Regions from separate parts of the Synechococcus sp. W55.1 genome, predicted to be linked through region 3. Evidence: predicted binding sites of a transcription regulator. Region 3 holds the regulator's gene; each other region holds the start of a gene.
The links. Region 3 encodes NtcA, which controls nitrogen genes in cyanobacteria. Its sites were predicted from a motif close to GTANCNNNNGNTAC; they were not measured.

Region 1: NW816_RS11025 (P-II family nitrogen regulator) is a predicted target of NtcA. The motif match lies at 3,937-3,950, and genes of this name have one in related genera.
Region 2: urtA (urea ABC transporter substrate-binding protein) is a predicted target of NtcA. The motif match lies at 1,870-1,883, and genes of this name have one in related genera.

The regions. Positions count from the first base shown of each region.
Region 1 is NZ_JANSHN010000022.1:34,555-42,578, forward strand. Features, by position in the region: gene NW816_RS11010 (heme-copper oxidase subunit III) at 1-347, shown strand, start outside; gene holA (DNA polymerase III subunit delta) at 412-1,479, opposite strand; gene NW816_RS11020 (IctB family putative bicarbonate transporter) at 2,444-3,859, shown strand; gene NW816_RS11025 (P-II family nitrogen regulator) at 4,010-4,348, shown strand; gene NW816_RS11030 (ammonium transporter) at 4,509-5,915, shown strand; gene NW816_RS11035 (ammonium transporter) at 6,230-7,600, shown strand; gene ispD (2-C-methyl-D-erythritol 4-phosphate cytidylyltransferase) at 7,646-8,024, shown strand, end outside.
Region 2 is NZ_JANSHN010000013.1:62,058-70,081, forward strand. Features, by position in the region: gene NW816_RS08150 (S9 family peptidase) at 1-1,767, opposite strand, end outside; gene urtA (urea ABC transporter substrate-binding protein) at 2,141-3,421, shown strand; gene urtB (urea ABC transporter permease subunit UrtB) at 3,526-4,683, shown strand; gene urtC (urea ABC transporter permease subunit UrtC) at 4,687-5,895, shown strand; gene urtD (urea ABC transporter ATP-binding protein UrtD) at 6,075-6,842, shown strand; gene urtE (urea ABC transporter ATP-binding subunit UrtE) at 6,875-7,639, shown strand; gene NW816_RS08180 (ABC transporter ATP-binding protein) at 7,691-8,024, opposite strand, start outside.
Region 3 is NZ_JANSHN010000031.1:18,076-26,099, reverse strand. Features, by position in the region: gene treZ (malto-oligosyltrehalose trehalohydrolase) at 1-270, opposite strand, end outside; gene NW816_RS13080 (prolyl oligopeptidase family serine peptidase) at 381-2,438, shown strand; gene eno (phosphopyruvate hydratase) at 2,435-3,718, opposite strand; gene ntcA (global nitrogen regulator NtcA) at 3,957-4,631, opposite strand; gene NW816_RS13065 (M61 family metallopeptidase) at 4,905-6,755, shown strand; gene NW816_RS13060 (hypothetical protein) at 6,839-8,024, shown strand, end outside.

The sequences.
Region 1 (8,024 bases), on a different contig from region 3:
AAGCTGGGTCGGCCATCAAGGCCGATGATGTCAGGGGTCTGCGGCTGTGGTTTGCCCTCACAGCGCTGATGGGGGCGGTTTTCCTGGCAGGGCAACTCTATGAGTACAGCAACCTGGAGTTTGGCCTCACCACCAATTTGTTTGCCAGCACCTTCTATGTTTTAACGGGGTTTCATGGTCTCCACGTGATGGCAGGGTTGCTGTTTATTCTGGCAGTGCTCTGGCGCTCCTTTAAACCCGGCCACTACAGCGCCCAACATCATTTTGGCGTCGAAGCTGCCGAGATCTACTGGCACTTTGTGGATGGGGTTTGGATCGTGTTGTTTATCTTGCTCTATTTGCTCTGAGGTTGTCTCGAAGCCATTTTGGCAGCAACCCGTAGAGCCATTTCAGCTCTGCCCCATGGTTACCTCAAGTGGCAGTGGAGCGGCTCGCTGGGCCAATGGTTCCCCTCTCCCCAAGAAGAGCGGCGGCTGAGGTCTGAGAGCGGCTGCGGGAAGATGAGCCTTTCTGGAGAAAGGCCACAATCTGGATCAGCGCCTCTTGAAACACCTCTCGCTCTGGCTGACCTTGCTTGAGCTGGTATTCCAGTTGCAAAAGTTGCTGCATCACCCTTAGCAGAGCTGAGCTTTCGAGGGATCCCACCTCTTTTTGCAGAAAGTAAACCCGGTTGGGATTCCCGATTTCTGCTTTCTGGGCGATGACTTTGGGATCCCGTTCTCCCTGATCCAGCAGCAGCCGCACCCATAGCCAGGTGCGAAATTGGCCTACCAACACCGCCAGAATCCTCAGGGCCGGCTCGTTGTGATCCAGCAGATGGGTCAAGATGCGTAGGGCTTGTTCCAGATTCCCTTTGCGCAGGGATCCCGCCAATTGAAAGCTGTTGTAGGCGCTGGCGGGAACTAACGCCTCGACTTGTTCAGGAGAAATGGGATCCTGTTGACCTGCCGTAAACAGGGCCAGCTTTTCCAATTCCATCGCCAAGCGACGGGAGTCATTGCCCACCGCCTCGGCCAATTTCTGGGCGGCTGCCGGGCTGAGGGCCAGATCCCGTTGTTCAGCTTCCCGCTGCACCTGCTGGAGAATGCCCTCCTCATCCCAAGGGGCCAGTTGCGAAAACTCGCGGACAATGGCCGTTTTTTTGAGGATTTTGGTGGATTTCAGGCGCCCATCCGGTTTGCTGCTGGTGGTCAAGAGCAGATGGGTGGTAGGGGGTAACTGGGCCAAGGTTCGCTCCACTTCTTCCCACAGATCTTCCGGGCAATGTTGGGTGAGTGTTGTCTCTTCCAGCCAAACCAAGCGGGCGTTGGATCCCAGCGGCGGGGTCATGGCTTGGTTGAGCCCGGCAATCGTGGATTCCGGCGGCAGGCGATCGTAGTTAAAAGCTGCCCAGTGGGGATCCAGCACTTGATCCCGCAACTGCTGTACCGCCTGCATCAGGCGATAGGTATCATCCCCCCAGTACAGGTAAACGGGCACGCTTCGACCGAGTGATTTACGAGATGCTTTTCCCCTACTTCCTCCATTTTGCGTAGGTCAGTTCCCCTTGTCTAAGCGGTTTGGCCGGGATCCCTGCTCAGCTTGGTGGAGGGAGCCAGTCTCGCCCCTAGCTTGACTCAAGTTATTTAAGAATAGGTCAAGCACTCCCCCTCATCTGGGGAGAACAAAGGCATCTTTACACAAACTTCATAATCCAGAAGTCTCCGCAGCTCAAAAAGTTCTGTATTCCTACTGAAGAGGTTTCGTAGACCTTCTCCTACAGTTGAATTAGGAGCAGAGACTGCAGGGTTAAAGATTATGGATGGCATTGGCGAGTTTGAGTTTAAGGTGCAAATCTTAGCCCGTTGCATGGGATCTGCCCTAGGGCTGGGCCGCCCCACTCGTGTTCAGATTCACTATTCCAACCTCAATTCCCAAAACAAAACCAAAGCGAAGGAAGGTCAATCTGAGTCAAAAAGTCTATCCTCCCTAGGCAATCAGATCTCTTCGAGTCTCAGCAATCAGGGCAAAAGAGGATCCCAAGGTCAAGCTTTAGCCTATGTTGCCTGAAGAGTCTTTCGAGAATTAATCTGTGGTAATTCAGGAGGATTTTTGACTGCGGCGATCCAACACTTACTTAGAAATTGGGACAGATCTTTCTTGTGGTTTTTCTCGTTACTCTTTCTTTGCATTCTATAGCGATTTGTTCTTAAGACCGAAAACTCAACTTTGACAATTCTTCTTTGACAATTCTTCGATGCTTTTCGTCTTGTAGAGTCTTGTGAGTTAGCCGATTCTTTATTTTTGTTAACGAGGACTTTGTCCGGCTGGCGCGATAAGAAGTTGCGCTCTTCTTCATTGTCTCTTTGCCTCTGGGGATATAGACTAAAGCTTTGTCCCGCTGGTGAAACCAGTAGGATGACTTGAGGTGTGGGGATTTGGGCCCAACACGCCCCAGAGGATTATGGAACGAGCAACGCAACTGTGGCAGGGTTTTCTGCTGCGCGACTTTCCCATCAAGGCTTGGCAGCAGGGGAGCCTTTTGGGCCGCCTGTTGGGATCCCTGCAGAGTTGGGGGAAAAGCAGCGTATTGGTGCAGACTTCCGACCGCATCGGCCTGGGGCTGGTACTGCTTTACTGGGTTTTCTCTGCGCAAAGCTCCACCGGCATCCTGGGCCTGATTTTGCTGGCTATGGCCGCTCTGGTGGGCCTGGGCACTTTGGTGGAAACGCCGATTGGGCTGCCGCTGCATCTGCCCCTGGTCCTTTTCTGGGGAATTGCCACCTTGGCGACGATTCTCTCTCCGGTTCCCTACGCAGCGCGGGATGGCTGGCTGAAGCTGACTCTTTATCTAGCCGGCTATCTGTTGTTGCATCGTCTGCTGCGCAAACCCCAATTCCGAGATGGGATTGTGGGATCCCTGCTTTTGGTCAGCTTGGTGATGGGGATCCATGGCCTGCGGCAATACTTTTATGGGGCAGCAGAACTGGCCACCTGGGTGGATCCGGAGTCGGGCTTGGCAGGTCTGACGCGGGTGTACAGCTATCTGCGCAACCCAAATCTGTACGGGGGCTACTTGATCCCGGTCATTCCCCTGGGGCTGGCCGCCACTTGGATTTGGCCCAGTTGGGGAGCGAAACTCCTGGCCGGGTTTACGACGGCGGTGAACCTGATTTGCCTGTTGCTCACCTACAGTCGCGGTGCCTGGATTGGGGGGCTGGCTATGCTGACCCTGATGGCCGTGTTGTTGGCGCAGTGGCACTCTATCGATTTGCCGGCTCGTTGGCGGCGTTGGGCCTTGCCGGTTCTGTTGAGTGGAGGGGGGGCCGCTTTGTTGCTCGGAATCCTGACGGTACGCCCTCTGCGGCTGCGGGTGCAGAGCCTTTTTTGGGGGCGGCTAGACACCAGCAACAACTTTCGGATCAACGTCTGGGCGGCGGTCTTGGACATGATCCGCGACTTTCCCATCTTGGGGATCGGCCCCGGCAATGTCGCCTTTAACCGCGTCTACCCCCTTTACCAACGAGGCAACTTCAGCGCCCTCGGAGCCTATTCGGTGCCTCTGCAGCTCACCGTGGAGACTGGCTTCATCGGATCTTTAACTTTCGCCTGGTTCCTCTTGGTGCTCTGGGATCACGGCTGGAGATGCTGGAAAACTTTGCTCAACTTGCGGGATCCCCAGGGTCTGTGGGTGGCAGCGGGCTTGGCCGCTTGCACCGGCATGATGGTCCACGGCTTGGTGGATACCATCTGGTATCGTCCCCAGGTACAAATGCTGTGGTGGCTTGCGGTAGCGCTTATTACAGCCAGCTTGGCCTCTCTCAGCCCTCAGCCGCTTACAGATGCTGGTGAGACGCCAGTGGGGACTTCCTCCCGTTAAGGTAGCTTAAGCTTGGCCTTCCGGTCTTGACGGGAGCAAATCCAGAGTGGTAAGCATCTTCAGTAGGAGATAAAAATGTATCTGTTTTTACAATTTGCAGGTGTCAGTAGTGTTAGAAATTAGCGGAATTGTCCGGGGTGCAGGAGGCAAATGAAAAAAATCGAGGCCGTAATCCGGCCATTCAAGTTGGATGAGGTCAAAATTGCTTTGGTCAATGCCGGGATTGTCGGCATGACCGTAAGTGAAGTACGGGGTTTTGGCCGGCAAAAGGGACAAACCGAGCGTTACCGGGGATCCGAGTACACGGTAGAGTTCCTACAAAAGCTGAAAGTGGAGATCGTGGTCGAAGATGACCTGGTGGATACGGTGGTGGAGAAGCTGATTGCAGCGGCTCGCACCGGCGAAATTGGGGACGGCAAGATTTTCATCAGCCCCGTCGAAAAAACCATCCGCATCCGCACTGGCGAACTCAACCAAGATGCCCTGTAAGGAGGGATCTTTGGGGTTTGGGCTACCCGTCCTGAGCCTTGTGGGGGTTTGCTGCATGTCTCTTTTGCTGTATCTCTGATGAGGTTGATGAGGTGTTCTTGCCCCACTTTCCGGGTAATGTCTTTTGAGAAGTACTGTCCCTTTAGGTGAGTCGAAAAGCATGAGTACAACAATGATCCAAAAGCTCAAGAGCCAGGTGCCCCAGTGGCTCTGGCGACCGGCCAGGTGGAGTCTGACTGCTGCTCTAATGGCTGCGCTGGTCTTTCTATTCGGCCAGGGAACTGCCTTTGCTCAAGAGGCCGAGGCAGTTCAGAAACACGCTGACATTGTTTGGACGATCGTGGCAGCAGCCTTGGTGTTCTTCATGCAGGCGGGGTTCGCCATGGTAGAGACGGGCTTTACCCGCGCTAAGAATGCCGCCAACATCATGATGAAGAACTTGATGGACTTCTGCATGGGCTGTTGCGCCTTCTGGTTCATCGGGTTTGGCCTCATGTTCGGCAAAAGTGATGGCTTCTTCGGAACCAGTTGGTTTGCTTTCAACTGGCAGCAAGCCCACGAAGCAGGGGATTGGCCTTTTACCTTCTTTGTCTTTCAGCTGGTGTTTGCCGCCACTGCCGCCACCATTGTTTCTGGAGCCATGGCGGAGCGCACCAAGTTCTTGGCCTACTTGATCTACTCCATCGTTATTTCTGGGCTAATCTACCCCATCTCTGGGGGTTGGGCCTGGAACGGGCTGTTCGGCGACTACAACGGCGGCACAGCCGGCTGGCTGGAAAATCTGGGCTACATCGACTACGCCGGGTCGGGGGTGGTGCATTTGGTAGGGGGCGCTGCGGCCTTGGCAGGCGCCATTGTGCTCGGCCCTCGCATTGGCAAGTACGGCCCTAATGGAGAACCGCGGGCTATTCCCGGCCACAACCTGCCGCTGGGGATGTTGGGGGTGTTTATCCTCGCCTTTGGCTGGATTGGGTTTAATGCCGGTTCCACCACTGCAGCCTCTGTCGATATTGGCTGGATTGCCATGAATACGCTGCTGGCAGCTTCGGCTGGAGCAATTGGGGCGATGTTCACCTCTTGGGTTCATTTTGGCAAGCCGGATATGACCTTTGCCGCCAACGGTGTCCTGGCCGGCTTGGTGGGGATCACTGCCCCTTGCAATACAGTTCATCCGCTGGGGGCCTTGATCATTGGCTTGGTGGCCGGAATCCTCGTGGTGCTCTCCGCGGTGATTTTGGATACGGCGCTGAAAATTGATGACCCGGTGGGCGCGGTTTCCGTGCATGGCACCTGTGGTATCTGGGGGGTGTTGGCAGCAGGGATCCCTTGGTTTGCCCACGCCAATTCAGAGGTTACCTGGGCACAGTTCGGCGTGCAGGTGGTAGGCGCTCTCGCTCTCTTCCTCTGGCCCTTCATCACCTGTCTAATCCTGTTTTTAATCCTCAAGGTAACTGTTGGCTTGCGCGTCAGCGCCGAGGAAGAGATTGCCGGTTTGGATGTGGGCGAGCACGGCAACATAGCCTACCCTGACTTTGTCATTGCTGCCACCGAGGTGGAGGGAGCTTGAGCTGTTGCGCTCGGTTCGACGGGAGGCTGTCGGATCTGAGCGACACGGGACTGAAAATCAAGAGAGGGGGTCAGGGCTGGCCCTCTCTTTTATGGCTTGCTGATGTATTTGGTGGCATTGGTGTAGGTGGTTACGGGTAGGAGGGGAGAAATAGCTCAAAATCGAGGTGTGGGACTTGGAATGGACTTGGAATCGAGATGAAAAGTCAGATAGGTGAGACTGTTTTCTCTCGTCTTCGGCAGGGGATCCTTTTGGGTTTGAGGACAGGGGGGAAAGTCCTGCTGGGGGTTGGAGCTTTGCTGGGGTTGGGAAGTTTGGTTGCCCCGCCTGCTCTGGCCCAGACGGATCTCACGGCTCTGGAACAGGCTCTCCCACCCGAGGCTTGGGCTGAGCTACAAACCTTACTGAAAACTCAGCAATACCATGCCGACATCGTCTGGACAACGGTGGCCGGGGCGCTGGTGTTTTTCATGCAGGCGGGCTTTGCCATGGTGGAGGCGGGCTTCACGCGGGCTAAAAATGCTACCAACATTGTCCTGAAGAACCTGATGGACTTCTGCTTCGGGGCCTGTGCTTTTTGGTTTTTGGGGTTTGGGCTGATGTTCGGATCCCATGTGGCCGGTTTTTTGGGCACCAACTGGTTTTTTTTCAACTGGCAACAGGGAGCTGAAGCCGGCAGTCAAAACGATGCTTGGCCTTTCACGTTCTTCTGTTTCCAACTGGTGTTTGCCGCCACCGCTGCCACCATTGTCTCCGGGGCAATGGCGGAACGCACCCGCTTTTTGGCTTATTTGATTTACTCCATCGTCATCTCTGGGGCGATCTACCCGATTTCCGGGGGCTGGGCCTGGAATGGCCTGTTTGCCGACTACAACGGTGGTACAGCCGGCTGGCTGGAAAACCTGGGCTACATTGACTTTGCCGGGTCGGGGGTGGTGCACTTGGTGGGTGGGGCTGCAGCTTTTGCGGGAACTTTGGTGTTGGGGCCGCGCTTGGGCAAGTATGGTCCCAATGGGGAGCCGCGGGCTATTCCCGGGCATAGCTTACCCTTGGGCATGTTGGGGGCGTTGATCCTGTGGCTGGGCTGGATTGGCTTTAATGCCGGCTCTACAACGGCAGCGATTCCTGATATTGGCTGGATTGCTTTCAATACCTATTTGGCCGGGGCGGCAGGAGCCATCGGCGCTCTCTGTACTTCCTGGGCCATTTTTACCAAGCCGGACATGACGTTTGCAGCGAATGGGACACTGGCGGGGCTGGTGGGCATTACTGCTCCTTGCAACACTGTTCATCCTTTGGGGGCAATCCTTATCGGCTCGGTGGCCGGGGTGTTGGTGGTGTTGTCGGTGCTGTTTATCGAGGGCACCTTGAAGGTGGATGACCCGGTGGGGGCGGTGTCGGTACATGGGGTGTGCGGCGCTTGGGGGGTCATTGCTGCAGGGATCCCGTGGTTTGCCCATGCGGAAGCGGGGGTGACTTGGGCGGTGTTGCCGGTACAGATTCTGGGGGTTATTGCCCTGGGAGGATGGTCTTTTATCTGTTGTCTGGCTTTGTTTTTGATTTTGAAGGGCACCATCGGTCTGCGCGTCTCGGCAGAAGAAGAGTTGGCCGGCTTGGATATTGGCGAGCACGGCAACATTGCCTACCCTGACTTTGTCACTGCTTCGGGAGAGTTGGAAGGTTGAGTTGAGCAGTACACTGGGATCCGGTTGGATGCGCTTTTGGATCCCATGCACCTTCTGATCCCGGCGGCTGGCAGCGGCAAGCGAATGGGAGCTGCGGTCAATAAGCTGTTGCTGCCGCTCTTGGGTCAGCCGATTTTGGCTTGGACGTTGCAGGCTGCGGATCGAGCCAGCTCCATCGAGTGGATCGGCATTCTCTCCCAACCCGGCGATTGGCCGGCCATCGAGCAGATCCTGGCGGCAATGGATCTGTCCACGCCGGTGCAGCTTTTACAAGGGGGGGCGACGCGGCAGGAGTCGGTTTGCAAGGGGGTTGAGTATCTCTATGGGTGGGGGACGGTGGAACGGGTGCTGATTCACGATGGGGCCCGCTGCCTGGCTACCCCTGAGTTGTTCGATCGCTGCAGTGCCGCTCTGCAGCAGGTGG
Region 2 (8,024 bases), on a different contig from region 3:
GATCCCTTTGGCCCGTAGGGCTGCCACCATCCTCTCCGCCTGATTGGGGGGCACGATGGCGTCTTCCAACCCTTGGAAGAAGATAACCGGACAATTGAGGCCCTCTAGGTGATGAATGGGGGAGCGCTCCCGGTAGAGATCCCGTCGCTCTGGGTAGGGGCCAATAAGGCTGTCCAAGTAGCGAGACTCGAACTTGTGGGTCTCCTGGGCTAGGGCTTCCAGATCGCTCACCCCGTAGTAGCTGGCACCCGCCCGGAAGACCCTGTGGAAGGTCAAGGCCGCCAACGTGGTATAGCCACCAGCGCTGCCACCCTGAATGAGCAGCCGTTCCCCGTCCACCTTGCCCTGTTCTGCCAAAAATTGAGCTCCGGCAATGCAATCTTCCACATCCACCAGGCCCCACCGGCCTTTGAGGGCATCCCGATAGGCCCGCCCATAGCCGCTGCTGCCACGGTAGTTCACATCCAAAACCGCAATCCCCCGACTGGTCCAGTATTGGATCCCTAGGTTGAGCACCGCTGCCGTCGCTCCGGTGGGCCCGCCGTGGCTTTTCACCAATAGGGGTGGCTTTTCGCCAGTGGGAGCAACAAAGTCGCGGTTCTTGGGGGGATAGAAGAAAGCATAGGCCACTGCCTTGCCGCCGCCGGTGGGAAAAACAATAGGCTCTGGGATCGACAGATAGTCCGGATCCACCGCCACGCTGCTGGAACGGGCCACCACTTCCACCTGTCCAGAAGGCAAATCCAAACAAACCAAGGCTATGGCTTCCGTCGGGGATCCGGCCAGGAAAGCGGCTTTTTCCCCACTTACCTGCAGATTGTGGATCTCGGTGTAGGGCAAAGGGATCTCTTCCTGTTGCCCCGACTGGGGATCCAGGTAGGCCAAATGGCACAGACCCCCCTGTTGGTAGCAGGCCAGAATGCGCCCATCCCCAGCAAAGCCGTAGGTGCTCAGGCCGAACACCCACTGGGGTTCTCCAAACTCTGCTTCCATAGGACAGAGGGGAATGGGGCCCTGGGGATCCCAGCGATAGAGGTTCCACCAGCCGCTGCGATCCGAAACAAAGTAGAGATCCCCCTCCGGTGACCACTGGGGCTGGAAGATCGACTCGGCAGGGCCACCGGCTAGCTTTTGGGGCTCTCCTAGAGTGCCATCTGCTGCCACCTCTGCTCGCCACAGTTCCGTCCCATCCCAGGGCATCTGGGGGTGATCCCAGGTCAGCCATACCAAGGTCTGGCCATCGGGGCTGAGGCGAGGGTTGGCATAGAAATTGTGCCCAGAGGCCAAAACGCGCTGGGATCCGCTTTCCAAGTCAATCGAGACAAGGCTGTTTTCCGGCTCTCCCTGGCGGCTGTGATCTTCCCGCACACAGAGGATGCGTCCACGCGCCCGATCCACCACCCCGTCGGCATAGCGATAGGGGCCTGCTTCCGTCAGGGGCTGGGGATCTGAACCCGGCAGCAGGCGGTAGAGCCGTTGGTCAGCGAAGTTGCAAAAATACACTACCCCTGCCGACACCCAATAAGCTCCACCCCCATACTCATGCACTCGTGTCCGCACATTGAAAGGTGCCGGTGTCAGCTCCACCAGGATCCCGTCGGCAGAGCGCCGCATCAACACATTGCGCCCTTTTTCTTGCGGGCGGCCCTCCGTCCAGTAGAGATCCCCCTGATCCCAAACCATCTGTCCCAAGCGCAGGGATCCCGTCACCACCAGGTCAGCGGTAATCGGGGATCGCCAAGATCCATAGCCGGCCTGCTGCACCATAGGCTGTTAATTCTCCACCCCAGAACCCCTATTATGCCGGGAGCAAGGGATCCCTGCCTCTGCCTGCAGCCTGCGGGGAAAGGGCTCGGATTCTGGGAAAAGGTATCCCACGATACAATTCTCTCCGGGCCGAATGGGTTTGATGGAACACGTTAAGGCAACAGGGACGCACGACGCTTTCTCGACTGCAGGATTAGCCTTTTCCTCTGTTGATGTTGGGAAGGCATTCGGTGAAAGCCTCAGCCGACTGCAGTTGGGCAAATTTAACACATGGGCGAGGTGATGAGCTAAGTGCTTCCCTCTGTTGGCCGGGCTGCTGCAACAACTGGACTTCTTAATACCCTTTGCACTCACTTCGTTTCGGAGATCACCGATGGCTCTATCATTTAATCGTCGTCAAGTGCTGAAAATGGGCGCTCTGGCCGGAGCCGGGGCTGCCCTAGGGCCGCAGATCTGGGTGAAGCGATCCGTGCCCGCCTACGCCCAGGGAGAGACCATTCGCGTTGGCATTTTGCACTCCCTCAGCGGCACCATGGCCATTTCGGAAACCAGCGTGGTGGATGCGGAAAAGCTGGCCATCAAAGAGATCAATGCCGCCGGTGGGGTTTTGGGCAAGCAGATCGAGCCGATTATCGAGGATGGGGCTTCCGATTGGCCAACCTTTGCCGAGAAAGCCACCAAATTGATCGATGTGGACAAGGTGGCAACGGTATTCGGCTGCTGGACTTCGGCCAGTCGCAAAGCCGTGTTGCCGGTGTTTGAATCCAAGCAGCACCTGCTCTGGTATCCCGTGCAGTACGAAGGACAAGAGTGCTCCAAAAACATCTTCTACACCGGCGCTGCCCCCAACCAGCAGATCGAGCCTTCGGTGGAATGGCTGCTCAAGAACAAGGGCAAAGAGTTCTTCCTGGTGGGATCCGACTACGTGTTCCCCCGCACGGCCAACACCATCATCAAGGCCCAGTTGGAAGCCCTGGGGGGCAAAGTGGTGGGTGAAGACTATCTGCCTTTGGGCAGCACAGAAGTTACCCCCATCATCAGCAAGATCCGGGCCGCTCTTCCCAATGGCGGTGTGATCTACAACAGCTTGAACGGCGACAGCAACGTGGCCTTTTTCAAACAACTGAAAGGGGCAGGGCTGGGGCCAGATCGCTATCCTTCCATGTCCGTCAGCATTGCTGAAGAAGAGGTACAGGCCATCGGCCCCGAATTCTTGGAAGGGCACTTCGCCGCCTGGAACTACTTTATGACGGTGGATACGCCTGCCAACAAGAAGTTTGTGGAGGCTTTCAAGGCAGAATACGGCCAAAACCGCGTCACCAACGACCCGATGGAAGCCGCCTACATCATGGTTTACATCTGGAAGCAGGCAGTGGAAAAAGCGGGAACAGTGGAAATCGACGCCGTGCGGCAGGCAGCCTATGGCCAGACCTTTGATGCCCCAGAAGGCTTGGTAACCATGAACACCAATCACCACCTGACCAAGTATGTGCGGATCGGCCAGGTGCGCTCTGACGGTTTGTTTGATGTCATCTTTTCTACGGATGCCGTGGAGCCGCAGCCCTGGAACCAGTTTGTGGCAGAGACCAAGGGCTTTGCCTGCGATTGGTCAGATCCGGCCAAGGGCGGTCGCTACAAAGTCAAAGTCAGCTAGTCCTGGCCAGGGCTGGGATCCCTTGCCGTTTGGATAGGGTCGGGGATCCCGCCTAGATGCTCGGTTAGCCTCCCTAGTTTAGTTGGAAGGAGGATCCCCTGCCCATGACCTTGCTCCTGGACAGCTTGTTCAACGGCATTAGCATTGGCACCGTCTTGCTAATAGCCGCCTTGGGCTTGGCCATTGTTTTCGGCCTCATGGGGGTCATCAACATGGCCCATGGGGAGCTGATGATGTTGGGGGCCTACACCACTTTTGTGGTTCAAAATGCCTTTCGTCCCCTAGGGGATCCCTGGCGGGATCTGTACATCTTTCCAGCTTTGGTAGCTGCCTTTGCCGTCACGGCTCTGGTGGGACTAGCCCTGGAGCGGGGGGTGATTCGCTTTTTGTATGGCCGACCCTTGGAGACCCTTTTGGCCACCTGGGGCGTGAGCCTGATCCTGCAGCAGTTTGTGCGCAGCGTCAATTGGGTGCTGGCTTTCCGCTTGGGGGCCTTCGCGGTGCTCTTTTTTGGCGGCTGGTGGCTCTTGGCCAGGCGGGCGGATTGGCCGCGTCTCAAGGGGTGGACGCTGGCGCTGCTACTGGTGCTTTCCACGGCCATTGCAGCGGTGGGGGGGCGGGTGCTGGCGCAAACCTATGCTTTAGCAGTCACTCAACCCTGGTTTGGAGCCCAGAACAAAGATGTGACCGCTCCCCGTTGGCTGGGGGGTGGGATCCCGGTGGGCAGCCTGTTTTTGCCCAATACCCGCCTGTTTATCATCGCCCTCACTGTCTTCTGCATCCTAGGGCTGTACTTCTTCTTGCAGCGCACCCGCTGGGGGCTGCGCATCCGGGCGGTTACCCAGAATCGGGCCATGAGTGCCTGTGTAGGGATCCCTACGCAAAAGGTGGATGCCCTTACCTTTGCCATCGGTTCGGGTCTGGCGGGAGTAGCCGGCGTGGCGGTCAGCCTGCTGGGATCCGTGGGGCCGAACACCGGCCAAAACTACATCGTGGATACCTTTATGGTGGTCGTGGTGGGGGGTGTCGGTAAGCTTTTGGGCAGCATTGTGGCAGCGCTTGGGATCGGGATTGCCAACTTTGTCATCGGTTCCGGGACGCTGGCTTTGATTTTTCCCAACGTGCCCATCCTGACCGATACCCTCAACTTTTTTGCCACCACGAGCATGGCCAAGGTGATGGTCTTTGCTTTGATCGTGGCCTTTTTGCAGGTGCGACCTCGGGGCCTTTTCCCCGAAAAAGGTCGTATGGTGGATGCCTAGGGAATGATCTCGCTTGGCGAAAACTCTAGGACCAGACTCTCCATCTTCTACTCCCTCACAAAGCCCATGAAACTGGTTCATTCCCCCCGTGCTGATCATGAAGTGGCTGCTCCCGCCGCGGGTGGGGATCCCAATTCTTCTCGCAAGCTTCTGTGGGAGGCCGGGATCCTCATCGTTTTGGTGCTGGCCTTGATCTTTGTGGCCCCAACTGTGCTGTCTGGCTTTCGGCTCAACTTGTTGGGGCGGTTTCTGGCCCTCAGCATTGTAGCTTTGGGAATCGACCTCATCTGGGGCTATACCGGCATGCTCAGTCTGGGACATGGGGTGTTCTTCGCCTTGGGGGGCTACGCTCTGGGGATGCACCTGAAGTTGCAATTGCCGGAAGGTCAGATACCGGAGTTTTTCAGCCTCTACGGGGTAACGGAATTGCCCTGGTTTTGGTACCCCTTTTATTCTTTTCCGTTCACGGTTGTTGCTGTTGTCTTGATCCCGGCTTTGGTGGCAGCAGCCCTGGGATATTTGGTGGTGAGAAATCGCATTCGAGGGGTTTATTTCTCCATTCTAACTCAGGCCACCACGATTATTTTCTTTAACTTCTTCAACGGCCAACAGCGCTTAATTAATGGCACCAACGGCCTGACCAACTTCCAGACTTTGTTTGGCCTGGATGTCAACTCGTCCGAGATGCGCTTCGCTGTCTATGTCACTACAGTTCTGGCGGTGGTTTTGGCTTACCTTCTCTGTCGTTGGCTGACCAGCGGCCTATTCGGTCGGATCCTGGTAGCCATTCGAGATGACGAGCCGCGGGTTCGTTTTTCCGGCTACGATCCCACCGGCTTTAAAGTTCTGGTGTTTGCCGTGTCTGCTGCCCTGGCGGGTGTTGCCGGAGCTTTGTTTACCTTGCAAACTGGGATCATCTCTCCCAATGCGATGGCCGTTCCCTTTTCCATTGAGATGGTAATCTGGGTGGCGGTGGGCGGTCGGGCCAGTTTGGTGGGGGCGGTGCTGGGGGCTCTGTTGGTTAACTTTGCCAAGAGCTTGCTGAGCGAAAATTTTCCCGAAATTTGGTTGTTTTTCCAAGGGGGATTGTTCCTGCTGGTGGTGCTGGTGTTGCCGGATGGACTGGTGGGTTGGGTGCGCACCCAAGGCAGGCAGCTTTGGGTCACTGTCCAGCTTTGGCGCAGGCGCTTGGCAGATACTTCCCCAGCTTAAATCTGGCTTTCTGTCGATGTGCATCATACGCAAGGTGCAAGTTCAGAGTAAAAGGATCCCAGATCTGATGGGTAAGCCAGCGATGCCAAGTGTCCTCTCTTATTTATTTGATGGGTTGAGTTTGATGGGTTGAGAACCCTGTTCGCCCTCTGCCCTTTCCGTTCTTGGATGTGATCCCCATGCTTACTGCAGCTCCCACCGCCACCCGACAAATTTTACAAACTCAGGATCTCACCGTCAGCTTCGACGGCTTTAAGGCTTTAGATGGGTTGAACTTCTCTCTGGAGGAAGGGGAGCTGCGGGTGGTCATCGGTCCCAATGGGGCGGGTAAGACTACATTTCTCGATGTGCTGACGGGCAAGGTTAAGCCCACCCGAGGATGGGTGCTGTTCAAAGGAAAGGATCTGGCCAAGCTCAAGGAACACGAGATCTCGATTTTGGGTGTTGGGCGCAAGTTTCAGACGCCGCGGGTCTATCAAAACTTGAGCGTGCGAGAAAACTTGGAGCTATCCCTCAACCCTGACAAAAGGGTTTTTTCCACCCTACTTGGCAAAAAGCATCTGCGAGAAAAAACGGATGCTCTTTTGGAAACCATTGGCCTCAGCCGTAAGGATCGGGTTCCGGCAGGGCTGCTTTCCCACGGAGAAAAGCAATGGCTGGAGATCGGCATGGTGATTGCTCAAGATCCGGATTTGCTGCTGCTGGATGAATGCGTGGCCGGGATGACGGACAAAGAAACGGAAGCTACAGGAGAGTTAATTCAATCCTTAGCCCAAAGCCACACCATTTTGGTGATCGAACATGACATGGTGTTTGTCCGGCAAATTGCCCGTAAGGTTACTGTTTTACACCAAGGCTCGGTGCTGTGCGAAGGTACCTTTGAGGATGTGAAAAACGACCCGCGAGTTATTGAGGTCTATCTCGGATCCCATAAGGCGAAAAACTAAGCAAAAAGCTATAGCCCTGTTTTAACTGACCCATGCGCAGGCCCATGAATACGGAAAACGCGACCGCAACACAAAACTTATCCCGAGATGGATCCGGGCCTCTTCTGGAGGTCTCCGATTTGAGGGTTTACTATGGTCAGAGTTTAATTGTGAAGGATCTCTCTTTTAAGATCTTTCCCGGCCAAGCGGTTTGCCTTCTGGGTCGCAATGGTATGGGCAAAACCACCACACTTAAAGCCCTGATGGGACTTCTGAAAGACTGCACAGGCAAAATTGCTTTTGAGGGCCGTCCTATCAACCATTACCCTCCCAATTGGCGAGCCCGCGCCGGTATTGGCTATGTACCCCAAGGTCGAGAGATATTTCCCCGCCTAACGGTTGAGGAAAACCTGCTGGTGGGGCTAGAAGCGGCACCGGACAGAGAACGGATCATACCTGAGTTTGTCTATGACCTATTCCCAATTCTGCGTTCTTTTCTTAAACGGCTGGGTGGGGATTTGAGCGGTGGGCAGCAGCAGCAACTGGCCATCGCCAGAGCTTTGGTGGCAGAGCCCAAACTTTTGCTCCTGGATGAGCCTACAGAAGGGATCCAACCCTCCATCATCATCGAGATTGAAGAAGCCATCACCCGTATTCAAAAGGAGCGGGGCGTTTCGGTGTTGCTGGTGGAGCAGTATTTTGAGTTTGCCCAAAGCCTAGCCGATTATTTTTATCTCATGGAGAATGGATCCCTTATCATGGAGGGGCCGACCAACCAGATGGATGAAGAAAAAGTTCGGGCTCACCTCTCCATTTGAGGGGAAGCCATGTCATATTCACTGCTGATTACTTACCAAATCACTTAATGCTTAATGTCCGCCCATCTTGTGGCCAACTTCTTTGAGATCCACGCTGCTGATAGGACTTTCATAGACGATCCGACCGCCCGCCATCACCAGCAAACGATCGGAGAGCTTGAGAAGCTCGTCCAGATCTTCGCTGATCAGCAAGACGGCAACTCCTCGGTTACGAGCATCCACAATCTGCGAGTGAATGTAATCTACTGCCGCAAAGTCCAGACCAAAACAAGGATTGGCGGCGATCAAAATTTGTGGATCTCCGGCGAGTTCCCGTGCCAAAATGGCTCGCTGGACATTACCCCCCGACAGGTGGCTGATGGGAGTTTGGGCTGCAGGCGTTTTC
Region 3 (8,024 bases):
CTCCACTACCCCTGCCTGGGTGTGCAGACGGTAGAGATAGTCCACCGGCCCAGGCGGGATCCCGTCCACCTCTGCCTGCCAATAGCCCTGGTCATCTCGGGCCAGGGGAAGGCATCCCTCAACAGGGGTGAGCAGCTTCAGCTCCACCCGTTCAAGCAGAGGCGCCCATACGGAAAAACGATAGCGACCTTGGCCCAGGGGATAGGCCCCAATTCGCCCGATCTCTGCGTGTTGCAAGGGAGTGGAGAAAAGGTGTGGCACGAAACTCACCCGGAAAACCCGGCTTCTACTATAGCGGGGCTTGATCCCAAGAGTCCTCAGAGTGGGTTCTCGGCTCCTCCCTCTGCCATAGTGGAATGGGTCTCCAGCGATTAGGTCTTATGCTCAACTATCCCCCCAGCTATCCCGATCCCACTGTTGTGGACATCTACCACGGGCAGCCGGTGCCGGATCCCTACCGCTGGCTGGAGGATCTGGACTCAGAGCAGACGCGGGCCTGGATCGAAGCACAAAACCAACTCACCTTCGACTACCTGAGACAAATCCCGGCACGGCAACGGCTGCTGGAGCGCCTGACGCAGTTGTGGAACTACGAAAGATACAGCCAGCCCTTCAAAGAGGGCAACCGCTACTTCTATTTCAAGAACGACGGCCTGCAAAACCAAAGTGTTCTCTATACCCAAGAAAGCCTGGAGGCTGAGGCCAGGGTCTTGCTGGATCCCAACACCTTCTCCGAAGACGGTACGGTGGCTCTATCGGGCATTGCCATCAGCCGTGATGGGCGGTATCTGGCCTATGGTCTCTCCCGCTCCGGCTCCGACTGGCAAGAATGGAAGGTGCGGGACATCGAAACCGGCGAGGATTTGCCGGATCACCTCCGCTGGGTCAAGTTTTCCGGGGCGAGCTGGACGCTGGATGGGCAAGGATTTTTCTACAGCCGCTACGACGAACCGGCCCCCGGCAGCGAATACGAAAGCGTCAACTACTTTCAAAAGCTCTACTACCACCGCCTGGGCACTCCCCAGTCGCAAGATACCTTGGTCTATCACCGCCCCGACCAAAAGGAATGGGGGTTTGCCGGCGGGGTTACGGAAGATGGTGATTACTTGATCATCTCCGTCTGGCGGGGTACGGATCCCAAGAATCTCATCTTCTACAAAGACCTGCGGGATCCCCAGTCCCCCGTGGTGGAGCTCATCCGCGAGTTTGAGGCGGAGTACAGCTTTATCGGCAACGATGGATCCCGATTTTGGCTGCTCACCGATCGGGGTGCTCCCCGCCGGCGGGTGGTGGCCGTTGACCTCCAGCAGCTTGAGCAGTTGCAAGAGGTGATCCCTCAGGCGGAAGAAACCCTGCAAGGGATCAGCTTGATCCACAATCAGTTGGTGGCCTTCTACCTCAAAGATGCCCACACCCAGATCAAAAGGTTTGCCTTGGATGGCCACTTTCTGGGAGAGATTCCCTTGCCGGGGCTGGGATCGGCGGGCGGTTTTGGCGGCAAGCGCCGCGACACAGAAACTTTCTACACCTTCACCAGCTTCACCACCCCTCCCACCATCTACCGCTACGATTTCACCACCGGCACCAGCACCCTCTTTCGCCAGCCGCAGGTGGACTTTGACCCCAGCGCCTACGAGGTCAAACAGATTTTTTACACCAGCCGAGATGGCACGCGGGTGCCGATGTTCATCACCCACAAGAAGGGCCTGGAGCTGACCGGATCCCATCCCACGCTGCTGTACGGCTATGGCGGCTTTGGCATCTCCCTCACCCCCAGCTTCTCGGTAAGCCTGGTGGCCTGGCTGGAAATGGGCGGCGTCTATGCCCAGCCCAACCTGCGGGGCGGCGGCGAGTATGGGGAAGAGTGGCACCAAGCGGGCACCAAGCTCAACAAACAGAACGTGTTCGACGACTTTATTGCTGCTGCCGAGTGGCTGATTGCCCATGGCTACACCAACCCCTCCCAGTTGGCCATCTCCGGTGGCAGCAATGGCGGCCTGTTGGTGGGGGCCTGCATGACCCAAAGGCCGGATCTGTTCGCGGCGGCTCTACCGGCGGTGGGGGTGATGGACATGCTGCGCTTTCATAAGTTCACCATCGGCTGGGCCTGGATCTCCGAGTACGGATCCCCGGAGAACCCGGAGGAATTCAAGGCCCTCTACGCCTATTCCCCTCTGCACAACCTCAAGCCCGGCACCGCCTACCCCGCCACCCTGATCACCACCGCAGATCACGACGACCGGGTGGTGCCCGCCCACAGCTTTAAGTTTGCCGCTGCCCTCCAGGCTGCCCAAGGGGGATCCCAGCCGGTGCTCATCCGCATCGAAACCAAGGCAGGGCACGGGGCCGGCAAGCCCACTACCAAGCTGATCGAGGAAGCTGCCGACCGCTGGGCCTTTTTGGTGCAGGTGTTAGGGAGGAACGAGACGAAAAGTTAGCGAGCTTTGGGGCCCAGGCCCACCCGACCGGCATACACTGCCGCTTCCCCTAGCTCGTCTTCGATGCGCAGCAGTTGGTTGTACTTGGCAATGCGCTCGCTGCGACAAAGGGATCCGGTTTTGATCTGCCCGGCACGGGTGGCCACCGCCAGATCGGCGATGGTGGTATCCTCGGTTTCGCCGGAGCGGTGGCTGATTACAGAGCGAAAACCCGCCTGGCCAGCCAGTTGAATGGCCGAGACGGTCTCCGTCAGGGTGCCGATCTGGTTGAGCTTGATCAAAATGGCGTTGGCGGCGGCGCTGTCGATGCCCTTCTGCAGGCGGGTTAGGTTGGTTACAAACAGGTCATCCCCCACCAGTTGCACTCGGGATCCCAGTTGAGCGGTCATGGCTTGCCAGCCGGCCCAGTCTTCCTCCGCCAGCCCATCTTCAATGGAGAGGATGGGATAGCTGGCCAGCAGTTGCTCGTAGTAAGCCACCATCTCAGCCGCGCTGCGGGCTTGGCCCTCAAAGTGATATTGCCCATCCTGCAGCAGCTCGTTGGCAGCCACATCCAAGGCCAAGGCGATATCTGCTCCCGGTTTGTAGCCTGCCTGTTCAATAGCCGTCATCAGCAGATCCAAAGCCGCCGCATTGGAGTCGAGATCAGGAGCAAACCCCCCTTCATCCCCCACACCGGTGGACAGCCCCTTCTGCTGCAGCACTTGTTTTAGTACCGCAAACACCTCAGCCCCGTAGCGCAGCGCCTCGCGAAAGCTGGCCGCTCCAATGGGCACAAGCATAAATTCTTGAATATCGACGTTGTTGTCGGCGTGGGCGCCGCCGTTGAGCACGTTCATCAGCGGCACCGGCAGCAGGTTGGCAAAGGGCCCCCCCAGATATTTGTAAAGAGGCAAGCCCACTGCTTCCGCAGCCGCTTTGGCTGTCGCCAGAGAAACTGCCAAAATAGCGTTGGCCCCCAGGCGGGACTTGTTGGGGGTGCCGTCCAGGTCGATCAGCAACTGGTCAATACGGGCTTGGTTGAGGGCATCTTCTCCCTGCAGCTCCGACTGGATGGGGCCAAGGATGTTTTCCACCGCCCTCAGCACACCCTTACCGCCGTAGCGTTTGGGATCCCCGTCCCGCAGCTCGTGGGCCTCGAAGGTGCCGGTCGAAGCACCGCTGGGAACCTGCGCCAAGCCCGTTGCCCCATTGGCTAGACCCACCAGGGCTTCTAGGGTGGGACGCCCTCGCGAGTCGAGGATCTCATGGGCGGTAATCCACTCGATGGCTGTTTCCACAGTTACACCTCAGCAATTGGCTAGATAGCTCTGGCCAAAGCCAGATCCCCCCATAGACTAGTAGGTTTTTGCCCGCGATCCGGTCAGCTTCCAGAAAACTTTAAGTCTGTCCTTCGGGCACAGAGATTCTTCAAGGCTGCAGCAGTAGATTGAACATAGGCCGGCCAGAGCTTCAACCAGCCGTCGAGCGGGGTTTGCCTGGGCAAGGTGCTGCTCAGGAAGTGTTCTCCTCTTCCTTCTAGGCAAAGCGATGGCTCAGCCGCATCGGGTCGTGTACGGTGATCTTCTTCTTGTGAATGGAGATGTACTTCTTCTTGCGCAGCTCTCCCAACAGGCGGGTGATGGTGACGCGGGTTGAGCCAATGGCCTCGGCAATGGCCTGGTGAGACAGCTTGAGATCGATGGTGACCCCATCTGGGCCAGGCACCCCGAAATCGCGACAGAGAATCAACAAAAAGCTGACCAAACGGGATCCCATGTCGCGATGAGCCAGCGTCTCGATCATCATCTCCGTTTGCAAGATACGAGACGACAGGCTTTTAACCAGCAACATGGCCAGTTCGGCGTTCTCCTGTAGGGATTTCTCCACCTGCTCGATCGGTAGAGAGAGTAACTCGGTAGGTGTAAAAGCCACCGAGTGATAAAAGCGGTCGGAGCGCTGTCCCGTGATAAAGGAGAGCACGCCGAAGATGCTGTTTTCGCGCAGGAGGGCAACGGTGATTTCCTCTCCCATTTCGTAGACCCGCGAGAGCTTAACGGCTCCCTTTACCAAAAAGTAAACCCGCTCCGCCGGATCCCCTGGAAAAAAAATGGTCTTCCCGCGCTCGAACGTTTCGATAACCGGAGGATGGTGAGGGCCTCCCAATTGCTTGAAGGCTGTGATCAGAGATTTTTCCGCTACGGCCACCGCCATACTCATCAACCTTTTAAGGTCAGTTTATACCTAAGATCAACCTACTAAGATCAATCTAGAAGCATTAGGCTAGGTTGCAACCCATTGACTTCAGAATCTACGAGGATACCAAGATTTACCCTAAAGTAGAAGGTTCTGCCTAGGTATCTTTGTAGCACGCGCTACATTTTTAAGTCTCGTTGCTGCTCTCCAGCCAAAGGCAGAGGTTAGGATAGGAGCCATTGCCGCTGGGGGCTGCGCCAGCCCTTGGCAGTAGAGGGTAGGGTGGGTTCTATGGGGATCCCAGAGGTTATCGTTTCTGCACCTTCTCAACTGAGCCGCCAGCATTTCACAGTGCGGATGCCGGATCCGGCCAATCACCTGCTGGAGGTGGAACTGCAGATCCAAGAGGTGGATCCAGAGGTGCCTTTGCGGCTGCGACTGCCGGTGTGGACGCCGGGATCCTACTTGGTGCGGGAGTATGCCCGTCATGTGCAGGAGTTTCAGGCGGCAACTGAGCAAGGGATCCCTTTGGCCTGGCGGAAGGTGGATAAGAATACCTGGCAAATCGATCCGCCGGGTTCTTCTGCTGTGAAGGTGTGCTATCGGGTCTATGCCTATGAGCTGACGGTGCGCACGAACCATCTGGATTTGACCCACGCCTATTTCAACGGGGCAGCGCTCTTCCTCTACGTGCCCGGTCGCGAGCGGGAACCCTACACTTTGACGGTGATCCCCCCCAAGCCGGATTGGCACATCGCCACCAGTTTGCGGCCCTTGACCTCTCCTTCTGAGGATCCCACTTCCGGCCAGTCTTTTGTGGCGGAAGACTACGACGAGCTGGTGGATAGCCCGGTGGAGGTGGGCCTGCATCGGATGCAATCGTTTGAGGTGGAAGGGATCCCGCATTACTTTGTGGTTTGGGGGGCGGGCACTCTGGATGTGGAGCGGGCTGTCGCTGATGCTAAGGCGATTGTCAAAACCACAGCCGCGTTTTTCGGTGGGCTACCCTACGACCGCTACTGGTTCATTGTGCATTTGTCGCCGGGAGGATTTGGTGGCCTTGAGCACAAGTACAGCACCACCCTTCTTTACTCTGGGCTGGAGCTGCATCAGCCGGAGTCCTATCGGCGCTTTTTGTCTTTGCTGGCCCACGAGTTGTTTCATGCCTGGAATGTCAAGCGTCTGCGTCCGCTGGCATTGGAAAAGATCGACTACAACCAAGAAAACTATCTGGAATGCCTGTGGTTTTGTGAGGGAGCGACCAGCTACTACGAAAATGTCATCTTGTTGAGGGCAGGGATCCTCAGTGCCGGCGATTTTTTAAAAGTTCTTTCCGAACAGATTGGTCGCTTGCAGCGTACTCCGGGCCGGGCCGTGCAATCGCTGCGGGAATCCAGCTTCGACACCTGGATCAAACTCTACCGCCCCCACGAAAACACCCTCAACAGCCAGGTTTCTTATTACTTAAAGGGGGCTTTGGTCTGTTGGCTGCTGGATCTGCACATCCGTCACCTTTCCGGCGGTCAGGGATCCCTGGATACAGCTTTGCAGGATCTGTGGCAGCGCTTTGGTCGGTCAGGGAAGGGCTACAGCGACCAAGACTTGCGGGAGGCGTTTGAGCGGGCAGCCGGTGCCGATCTTGGCCGGTTTTTCGCAGCCTATGTGGAAGGCACGGAAGAGCTAGACTACAACACTTACCTACACCCCTTTGGCCTCACCCTTAAAGCCCACTTCAGCCGCCCCAACCCCATCCCATACCTGGGCCTCAATTTCAACGGCGAGGGCAATCGCATCAGCGCAGTAGAGATGGGATCCCCGGCGCAAAAAGCGGGCATCTGGGCCGGCGATGAGCTGGTGGCCCTGGATGGGTTCAGGGTGAGCGCTGCCAACTTGGCGGAACGCTTGACGGCCTATCAGCCCCACCAGATCATTTGTTTGAGCGTTTTTCAAGCCGATCAGTTGAAACATTTCTGGATCCCGTTGGATCCCCCTCGGCCCGATGTCTACACGTTGGAGGTGTTGCCTGAACTGACTCCTGCTCAAGAAGCCCTTCAGCAAGGCTGGCTGGGATCCCTTGTCGGCGCCCAGCTTCGGTCAGAGGCAGGTCCCCATCTGCTTGAAAATTCACCTATCTCCTCCTAGAATGTTGAGGCAAGCAGGTAATCAAGCAGGTAATCCAGTTAACTGGAAAGAGAAGTAACAGCAGCAGAGGACAGGAGTATCTGATGGACTTAGTTTTGGTTTTATTGATTGGGGCAGCTGTTGGTTTCTCGGTAGGCATTTACGTTGCTCGCCAGTATGGGGCCAGTCCTAAACTGGAAATCTGGAAACGAGAGATTATCAGAGATATATCTTCGCAGCTAAGCCAACACAGCCAAAAACTCAACGACCCGGACAAAGCACTCATCAAGTTGAGCGAAGGATTGGTAGACAAGATTTCTCAAAAGTTACAGGAAAAGTTACAGGCCGTCCAAGCTACCCTTGAAGAGTTTAAATTTCGCCTTGCTGACAACCAGCAAAGCTTGCTACAGGACTGGGGCAGAGACTTTCTACAAGCTATATCTGTAAAGTTGGCCGAACATGGCCGGCAACTGAACAATCAGCTAGCCATTCTGGAAAACCTAGTGGAAGAGGCCAAAGATATTTATCGGCAACTACGGGTTACTATTCAAAGTTCTCATGGATCCGAGATATGCCCAACTGCAAATCAGGACTCCCAGAATGAGCAGGTTACTCAGGTCATTGGTAAAGCACCAGATCCTGAGACACCAGACGAAGTACTAAGAGACAAGGATGGGACAGCTACTGTTGATATATCAAAGATAGAGTCGTTCTTAAACTCAAAAAACATAAAGATAAAAAGCATAGCTGCGGAAGAAAAAGAGGAAAAGCTAGATCAAATAGCTGCCTTTATGGGCAGCCGATACTCTTTTATCAAGAGATTTTATGGAATGGTTAAATCAAACATGAAGAGCGGCAGTTCTTTCTCCCTAAACCTTAGAGACGAACCTCCACAAGTAGTCAGTTCAACTTGCCAAGTTGCTAAGGAGTTACACGACATCGCATTTTTGGAAGAGTACAGATACTCTAAGGCGCCCAGATGCCTTTTGGTAGCGAGACCCAGTAGGTCGCCTCAGGCGCTGAATTTTCTGGCAGGGAACTGGCTGGAAAGATATGTTAGGGGCACGCTGATCCGCCTTGTTGCGGCTCACACCGAAAAGATCAGTTTCTCTTACGTCGTGAATGCCCAAGTTACTTTATCGAATAGAGCCGATTTTGAGATGGATCTTTTCTTCCATATCAATGATAAATTCTACTGGGTGGAATCGAGGACAGGTGGGTACCAAGATAAAATACAAAAATACTCCAGAATCGCTGATGAACTCGGTCTTCAGGAAAGCCAAGCTTTCA